Linked DNA regions of Allorhodopirellula heiligendammensis. Each later gene encodes a partner of the first gene's protein in a complex. Links are inferred from orthologs where the notes say so. Each region holds a gene or a part of one and is shown in the gene's direction. Other genes may lie near its edges.

Evidence for each region.
Region 2: the proteins of Poly21_RS02720 (region 1) and lpdA are in contact, whole or in part, in a crystal structure (PDB 1EBD), measured with the Geobacillus stearothermophilus proteins. The link is inferred for Allorhodopirellula heiligendammensis from one-to-one orthologs. Residues at the interface, in WP_033016211.1 of Geobacillus stearothermophilus: Ile130, Ala131, Met132, Pro133, Arg136, Arg140, Glu141, Asn155, Arg157; in WP_049624544.1 of Geobacillus stearothermophilus: Pro340, Ser341, Asp344, Tyr345, Arg403, Asp406, Val408, Glu431, Ala432, Gly433, Asp438.

Annotation. Positions count from the first base shown.
Region 1 is NZ_SJPU01000001.1:700,567-704,421, forward strand. Bases 459-3,337 are described here. They hold Poly21_RS02720 (2-oxo acid dehydrogenase subunit E2), read left to right. Parts: upstream 459-1,128; coding sequence 1,129-2,547; downstream 2,548-3,337. Other genes in these bases: aceE (pyruvate dehydrogenase (acetyl-transferring), homodimeric type), read left to right, coding at 459-1,000; Poly21_RS02725 (polyprenol monophosphomannose synthase), read left to right, coding at 2,663-3,337. Also shown: more of aceE, read left to right, coding at 1-458; more of Poly21_RS02725, read left to right, coding at 3,338-3,418; Poly21_RS02730 (hydroxypyruvate isomerase family protein), read left to right, coding at 3,518-3,855.
Region 2 is NZ_SJPU01000002.1:1,504,731-1,508,540, forward strand. What follows is about bases 551-3,384. They hold lpdA (dihydrolipoyl dehydrogenase), read left to right. Parts: upstream 551-1,166; coding sequence 1,167-2,603; downstream 2,604-3,384. Other genes in these bases: rpsD (30S ribosomal protein S4), read left to right, coding at 551-892; Poly21_RS15985 (glycoside hydrolase family 71/99 protein), read right to left, coding at 2,727-3,384. In the rest of the region: pheA (prephenate dehydratase), read left to right, coding at 1-5; more of rpsD, read left to right, coding at 284-550; more of Poly21_RS15985, read right to left, coding at 3,385-3,810. UniProt on the Escherichia coli protein: Lipoamide dehydrogenase is a component of the glycine cleavage system as well as of the alpha-ketoacid dehydrogenase complexes.

The DNA of each region.
Region 1 (3,855 bases):
CAAAGAAGCTCAGGACGGCCAGATTCTCGAGGAAGGTATCACCGAATGCGGCTCGATGAGTAGCTTCAACGCTGCCGGTACTGCCTACAGCTGTCATGGCGTAAGCATGATTCCGTTCTTTATCTATTACAGCATGTTTGGTTTCCAGAGAATCGGCGATTCAATCTGGGCTGCTGCCGACATGCGAGCGAAGGGGTTCCTCGTCGGTGGTACCGCAGGGCGAACGACGCTCAATGGAGAAGGTCTCCAGCACCAAGACGGGCATAGTCTGCTCAATGCGATCGCATTTCCGACAGTGCGTGCCTACGACCCGGCGTTTGCTTATGAAGTCGTCGTGATCGTGCAAGAGGGATTGCAACGGATGTTCGCCGATGGTGAGCAGTGCATTTATTACATCACCGCCGAAAACGAAGAGTACATGCATCCCGAAATGCCTGAAGGTTGCCAAGAAGGCATCATCAAGGGCATGTACAAGTTTAAGAGCGTCGATGTCGACGGCGGCAAACAACGCGTGCAGCTGTTCGGCAGTGGTGCGATTTTGAATTCAGTGCTGAAGGCCCAAGAGATCCTCGCCGAGAAATACTCCGTCGCTTCGGACGCCTGGAGCGTGACCAGTTACACGCAGCTTCGCCGCGATGCTGGTGCCTGCGAGCGTTGGAACCGTCTGCACCCCACCGGGACACCGCGCCGCAGCTATCTCGAAGAAACGCTCGAGGGTGTTGAAGGACCATTTATCTCCGCGAGCGACTACGTTCGCGCCCTGGGAGAGCAATTGACACCATGGATTCCTGGTGACTACTACGTGCTCGGGACTGACGGAATGGGCCGCAGCGATACCCGTGAGGCACTGCGTCGACACTTCGAGGTCGATGCTGAGTCAATCGTGATCGCCACTCTGTACCGTTTAGCCAAAGCGGGTGAGTTTGAAATGTCCGACGTCGCCCAAGCAATCAAGGATCTCGACTACAATCCGGATAAAGTCGATCCCTACTTTGCATAGAAAGAGAAAATGAGGGTTCAGGGTTCAGCGTTCAGAAATAGAACGCATGGGCCTCGTTTTGAATCCTCTCGTTGAACGCTCTTTCTGCTTGACACCCTCCAACCTGAATCCTCTTTCTACTTTTTCTCATGCAAATCAAACTTCCTGAACTGGGCGACGGAATCGAATCTGGCGACGTCCTCGAAATCTTCGTTTCCGTCGGCGACGTGATCGAAGCGGGCCAAGACATCGTCGAGATGGAAACGGACAAAGCTACTGTACCAGTGCCCGCCGATGCCGCCGGCAAAGTTACGAAGATTTCTGTCAGCGAGGGTGACACCGTTCCCATCGGTGGCGTGTTGATCGAAGTCGAAGCAGCGGAGGGAGCTGGTGAGGAGTCTCCTGTAGCGGAAACTCCAAAGGCGGAGTCCAAGGCCGAATCGAAGCCAGAGCCTAAGCCCGAGCCCAAGGCAGAAGCGAAGCCCGAGCCGAAAGCTGAGCCGCAGCCCCAGGCGAAACAAGCCCCGGCCGCAACGCCCCCCAGTCAGCCCGCTGCCCCCGCCGCGCCGGTAGCTCCCGCGACGATCGAGCCAGCCGCCGCGTCGACCGACGCGAGCTCAATCCCTGCTGGCCCTGCGATTCGGAAATTGGCCCGCGAAACCAGTGTTGATCTTGCCAGTGTTCGGGGTACCGGTCCCGGTGGACGAATCACCCGTGACGACGTGCTCGCTGCGGTTCGCTCGGCCAGTCAGGTCAAGGCCGCCCCAGCAGCCAGCAGTGGTGGAGGAGCACCTTCGCGACCAGCACGCCCTGCCGCCCCAGTGTCGAAGGATTTACCCGGTACGGCCGATCAAGATGATTTTGGGCCTATCCGAGTTGAGCGAATGAGCAAGATTCGCAAAACGATTTCCGCGCAAATGCATGCGTCATGGTCGAATGTCCCACGCGTCACTAATTTTGACGACGCTGACATTACCGATCTGGAACGACTGCGGAAATCCAGCAAAGAGGACTATGCTGCCCAGGGTTTGAAGCTCACGACAATGCCGTTTCTGATCAAAGCGGTAGCCACGGCGCTGCGGCATCACCCCACCATTAACGCGGTGATTGACAGCGAAAACGAGCAGATTGTTTACAAGGACTATGTCAATATTGGCATCGCTGTCGATACTGATCGTGGTCTCGTCGTCCCCGTTTTGAAGGACGTTGATCGCATGGGTATTCCCGACATTGCTCGAGGCCTCGCTGAAACGGCCGGCAAGGTGCGAGGAGGGCAGTTCGCCGTCAGTGATCTGAAGGGCGGTTCGTTTACGATCAGCAATCTTGGAGCCATTGGTGGGCAATACAGCACACCGATCGTCAACATTCCTGAAGTCGCAATTTTGCTGGTTGGACGCAGCCGAAAACTGCCTGTCGTGATGCCTGACGACTCGATCCAGCCACGGCTGATGATGCCGCTGAGCCTGTCGTACGACCACCGGCTCGTCGATGGTGGTACCGCAGCCCGGTTCCTCAACGATGTGATTGGATACCTCCAAGCACCCAGCCGTTTGCTGTTAGCGCTGTAGGCATCCGTGGGACAGGCCTCCAGACTGTCATTTCCGTGCGGACAGGCCCTGAATCCATCTACCGACGGATAACGGGCTGTCGTGCGGTTGGCGGCGTTTTAAATGAGTAGTTTCGTTGACTAGCGGACCCGATCCATTGGCTGATGCAAACGGTTTGCCGTCGAGTCCGGCAGCGCCACGCGTTCTCGTTGGCGTTTGCACGTACAACGAGGTGGGTAATATCCGTGAAATGCTGCGGCAGATCACCCAGGCGCTGCCGACGGCCGATATTCTCGTGGTCGATGACAATTCGCCCGATGGCACTGCTGCAGCGGTCCGAGACTATGCCTCCCAGACTGGTCTGACATCCGTCAAATGTCATGTTCGTGAACAACGTGGACTTGGTGGTGCCATCCTAACGGCAATGGCGGCAGCGATCGAAGGTGGCTACGACCTGTTCTGCAACCTGGATGGTGATTTATCGCACAGCCCGGCGGATCTGCCCCGACTCGTCGACGCAGTTGTTGCTGGCGCTGACGTGGCTGTTGGGTCTCGATACGTCGCCGGCGGCAAAATCATTGGCTGGCCGCTGCGGCGAAAATGGATGAGCCATTGCATCAACGCGATCACCCGCCGCCGGTTAGGGCTGCCAGTCCGTGATGCCAGTGGTTCGTTTCGTTGCTACCGAGTCAGTAGGCTCGCGCAGCTCGACCTTAGCGATCGTTCTTACGAGGGCTACGCGTTCATCCAAGAGGTCCTGTTGAGGCTTCATCACGCGGGCGCCAAATTTACGGAGGTCCCAATTACGTTTACCGAGCGTATCGAAGGCAAGAGCAAGCTCAACCTGAGCGAAGCTATCCGCTCAGGTTGGACCGTGTTCCGCATGAAATGATTTGTTAAGATCAGGCTTCCGCGTTCAGTCCTGCGCTCGAGCGTTTTTCGCCAGTTAGCAGTCATCCAACCTCACTTGGTCCTCTCTTTCCAATTCGTTATGAACACGCCACTCACACGACGCAGTATTCTCTCAAGTTCGTTCGCTACCGCTGCAGGAGCCGCGACTCTCATGGGCGGCTCACTTCGCGGTGATGAACCCGAGTCCGCCATGCCATCGGTCGATGCAAAAGCGGGCCGACTGAATCAGTCGGTCTGTAAGTGGTGCTACAACGGCATGTCACTGGACGAGTTGGCGTCGCATGCCCAGTCGATGGGCTTGGTGGGAATCGACCTGCTCGGTCCTGCTGATTTTCCAACGCTGAAGAAACATGGCTTGGTTTGCACGATGGTCGGATCGCATTCGCTCACCAATGGACTGTGTGACACTAAGTATCA
Region 2 (3,810 bases), on another replicon or contig:
TGTAGCTGCCAGCGAATGGCTGGATGAGCTCGTTTGATTTCGCCGGAGCGTGAAGTCGACGCTCGGGCGGGGATGGGCAAGTGGAATTCCATGTCTTTGTTGTTTTGCGATTGCGAAAGTCCGCCCTTTCCCCTTGATAATTCTGCGCCGGCCATTCACAATCCCCGCTCGAATTTTCACAAAAGTTCGTTTTTCCTGAATTCAGGCGAGACCGTCTGGGGCTGATTGTCGATCCCCACCACGCCGATCTCGCCGTCCCACCCCCGAATCGAGAACGAAATAGATGGGTCATTACACAGGTCCGAAAGCCCGCATTAACCGTCGTTTGGGCACGATGCTCTACGAAACATCCGGTGCCGCCCGCGCCCTCGATCGGCGAAATACGCCTCCCGGGATGCACGTCCGCGGCCGCCGACCGAGCGTCTACGGCTTGGCGTTGATGGAAAAGCAAAAGATCAAGCACTATTATGGGTTGGGCGAACGTCAGCTACGCCGTTACTTCGATAACGTAGGCCGCAAATCTGGCAACACCGGTGAGTTGTTGCTGCTGATGTGCGAGAGCCGCTTGGACAACGTCGTCCGCCGTGTCGGCTTCACCAAGACTCGCCCGCAAGCCCGCCAGGGCATCGTTCACGGTCACTTCTGCGTCAACGGTATCAAGGTCACCAAGCCCGGTTACCTGCTGCGATCCGGTGACATCATCGAAGTCCGCGGTCGTGAAAACCTCAAAAACCTGTATCGCGGCGTGATCGCCAACTCCCCGCCAGACGGTCTGGATTGGGTGTCCTTTGACAGCGAAGGCCTGCGAGCGACCGTGTTGAGCTTGCCGAGTGCGGTCGACATCAGTTTGCCCGTCGATGCTAATAGCGTCGTCGAATTCTTGTCTCGCTAAAGTAGCGACGACGCTTCGGATTCAAGTCGCCACGCTCAACCGGGCGTGGCCTGCGGGGCTCGTATTTCGCCGTAACCCATTTTTCTGATTGGCCGGTTCCCGCCGGCCGCTCGAACCAGGTCGATGGCCGGTGGGAGCCGGCCCTACGGTAGCTCGCCATCTCGAAAACCAAGGTGCGACGGAATACGATCGCTTCATGCAATTCATCTGCCGCCCTCTGGGCTGAGAAGCCTACGTTCCTTCACTTCTCTTTCTCGCAACCTGTTTTCACATCATGCACAGTCCCGTTGTTGTTCTCGGTGGTGGTCCCGGTGGTTATGCGGCCGCTTTTCTTGCAGCTGACGAAGGTCTCGATGTCACCATTGTCGAAGCTGAATCCCGCTTGGGTGGCACGTGTCTGCTGCGTGGCTGTATTCCCAGCAAGGCTCTGTTGCACCTGGCCAAGGTGATTCATGAAGTCGAAGAGTTGAAAGCGGATTGGGGTGTGGAGTATGCGGGCGAACCATCGATCAACGTCGATGCCGTGCGTGGCCGCAAGGAAAAGGTGATCTCGAACCTCACCGGTGGGTTGGCTCAGATCGCCAAGCGACGGAATGTGACTGTCATTCAGGCGCGGGGCTCATTCGTCAGTTCGGGCGAGCTCAAGCTCGAAGGTGACCATGAATCGATTCCCGAAGGCGGTTCGATCACGTTCGATCACTGCATTTTGGCCACTGGCAGCGTGCCTGCCATGCCCCCCAGTTTTGACATTGGCAGCGACCGGGTCATGGACAGTACCGGCGCGTTGGCTCTTCAGGACATCCCTGAATCATTGCTCGTAATCGGTGGCGGTTACATCGGGCTGGAGATGGGGACGGTCTACGCGAGTCTCGGCTCAAAGGTGACGGTTGTTGAGTTGGCCGAAGGGTTGCTGCCGGGAGCGGACCGCGACCTGGTGAAACCGCTCGCAAAACGCGTGGATGCCATGTGTGAAGGCCGAGTTTATCTCAACACCAAGGTCGGTTCGATCAGCGAAGTCGATAACCAGGTCGAAGTGACTTTCGAAGGGCCGAACAAGTTCGGTCATGAGCGTTTTGATCGCGTGCTGGTCAGCGTGGGGCGTCGTCCGGTCACCCGCGGTCTGGGATTGGAAAACACCCAGGTCGTCGTCAATGAACGCGGCTTCGTGGTGTGCAACTCGCAACAACGCACTGCCGATCCCAAGATCTTCGCCATTGGCGACGTCGCTGGCGATCCCATGCTCGCCCACAAAGCCACCCACGAAGGGCGTGTCGCTGCCGAAGTAATCGCCGGTAAAGCAGCTGAATTCGATAAGAGAGCGATTCCCGCAGTTGTGTTCACCGATCCGGAAATTGCTTGGGCAGGGCTAACCGAAGAGGAAGCCAAACGCGACGGTCGTGAGGTCAGCGTGGCTGTATATCCATGGGTCGCTAGCGGGCGTGCCCAGGCCCTCAATATTACTGATGGCTTGACTAAGTGGCTGATTGATCCCGAAACCAACCGAGTGCTCGGATGCGGCATCGTCGGTAGCGGCGCGGGCGAATTGATTGCTGAGGCTGTATTGGCAATTGAGATGGGGTGCGAGGTCTCAGATATCGCGGAGACGGTCCACGCGCACCCCACGCTCGGCGAAACACTGATGAATGCAGGCGAAATTTACTTCGGCACGGCAACCGAGATCTACAAGCCGAAGAAAAAAGCGAAAGCGTAAGAAGGTCGCAGCTGGGGACCCTGTTCCCTCACGTATCGCCGCGCAAGGGGTCGTCGCCGGGCGGGGGATCGTCGCCGGGCGAAGGATCGTCGCCGGGCGATAATCCCTCGCACTGAACCCGGCCTACCGCAACTGATATCGGTACTGAAATCGGCCGCCCGGAGCCGCGTCGCCGTTGGTGTACGTGTCCATGATGTCGCCGGGCGATTGCGAGTTGTCGATCCATTTGAAGCCAATCGATGCACCGGATTCGGTGTGCTCGAAATAAGGGTTCAAAACACTCTTGGAAATCGCGACGTGCATATGGTGGCCGTCCACACGAAAGCGGGCGCTGCCAGCCGGCTGCCAATTCCAATCGCCAGTCGATGATGTCACAGTATCGCCGCGAATCAGTAATTCGAATCCTTCCCAGTGCGAGGCTGTGGCTTTGGATTCAACACGCGGTGTAGCCACGTCGAGCAGTAACCACATCCAATTGGGGTCATGGGAATCTGTGATTGGCTCGCGGGTTCGCATGTAAAAGTAGAGGTTTTCCGCGTCCTCAGTGACCTTGGCGATATGAAAATCGTTGCGTCCGGAAGTCACGCGATAGTGATGCTGGCCGCAGCCAGGAAAATCGCGAGGCAGTGTATCGCAGAGATGATCAACGTAGACGGATTCAACGTCGTCCCACTGGCTCATCGGCCCCTCGATCTCGATTGTTTTTCCTTGCCGATTCGCGCTGGGCCCGGTTTCACGTTCGGGTGTCATGCCCTTGAAACGACGAATGTTCGCAGTAAGCTGCATGTAGTAATTATCGCCGTAGCCGCCTTTCATCATCTCGACATCTCGACTGGCCTCGAGATCAAATTGGTCGCAGAAGACGGGTGGTCCGGACGCTCCCGTGTTGAGCTGCATGGCAATCCATTCGTTCCAGCCGGTCACGAAGGTGACCTCGGGATCGAGCTCGAGTGCTCCCTGCCATTGTTCCTCAAAATTCAGTCCGTACTGAAACGCATTGGGACGCGGGTCAACGGAGCCCCGGTGAAAGCTCCGGCCACGCGCCCGACCTGTGCTCATCATCTCTACCCGACCCGTTTTCTGATCGAGATTCTGGCCGACCGATACGCTGACCTGCTCCGGACGGGTAGGGTCTTGGTCGTACGAGTGCACCTGGGGATAGATCGCTTCCCAATGCCACGCGTTATGTGTGTTGACGAGCTCGAAT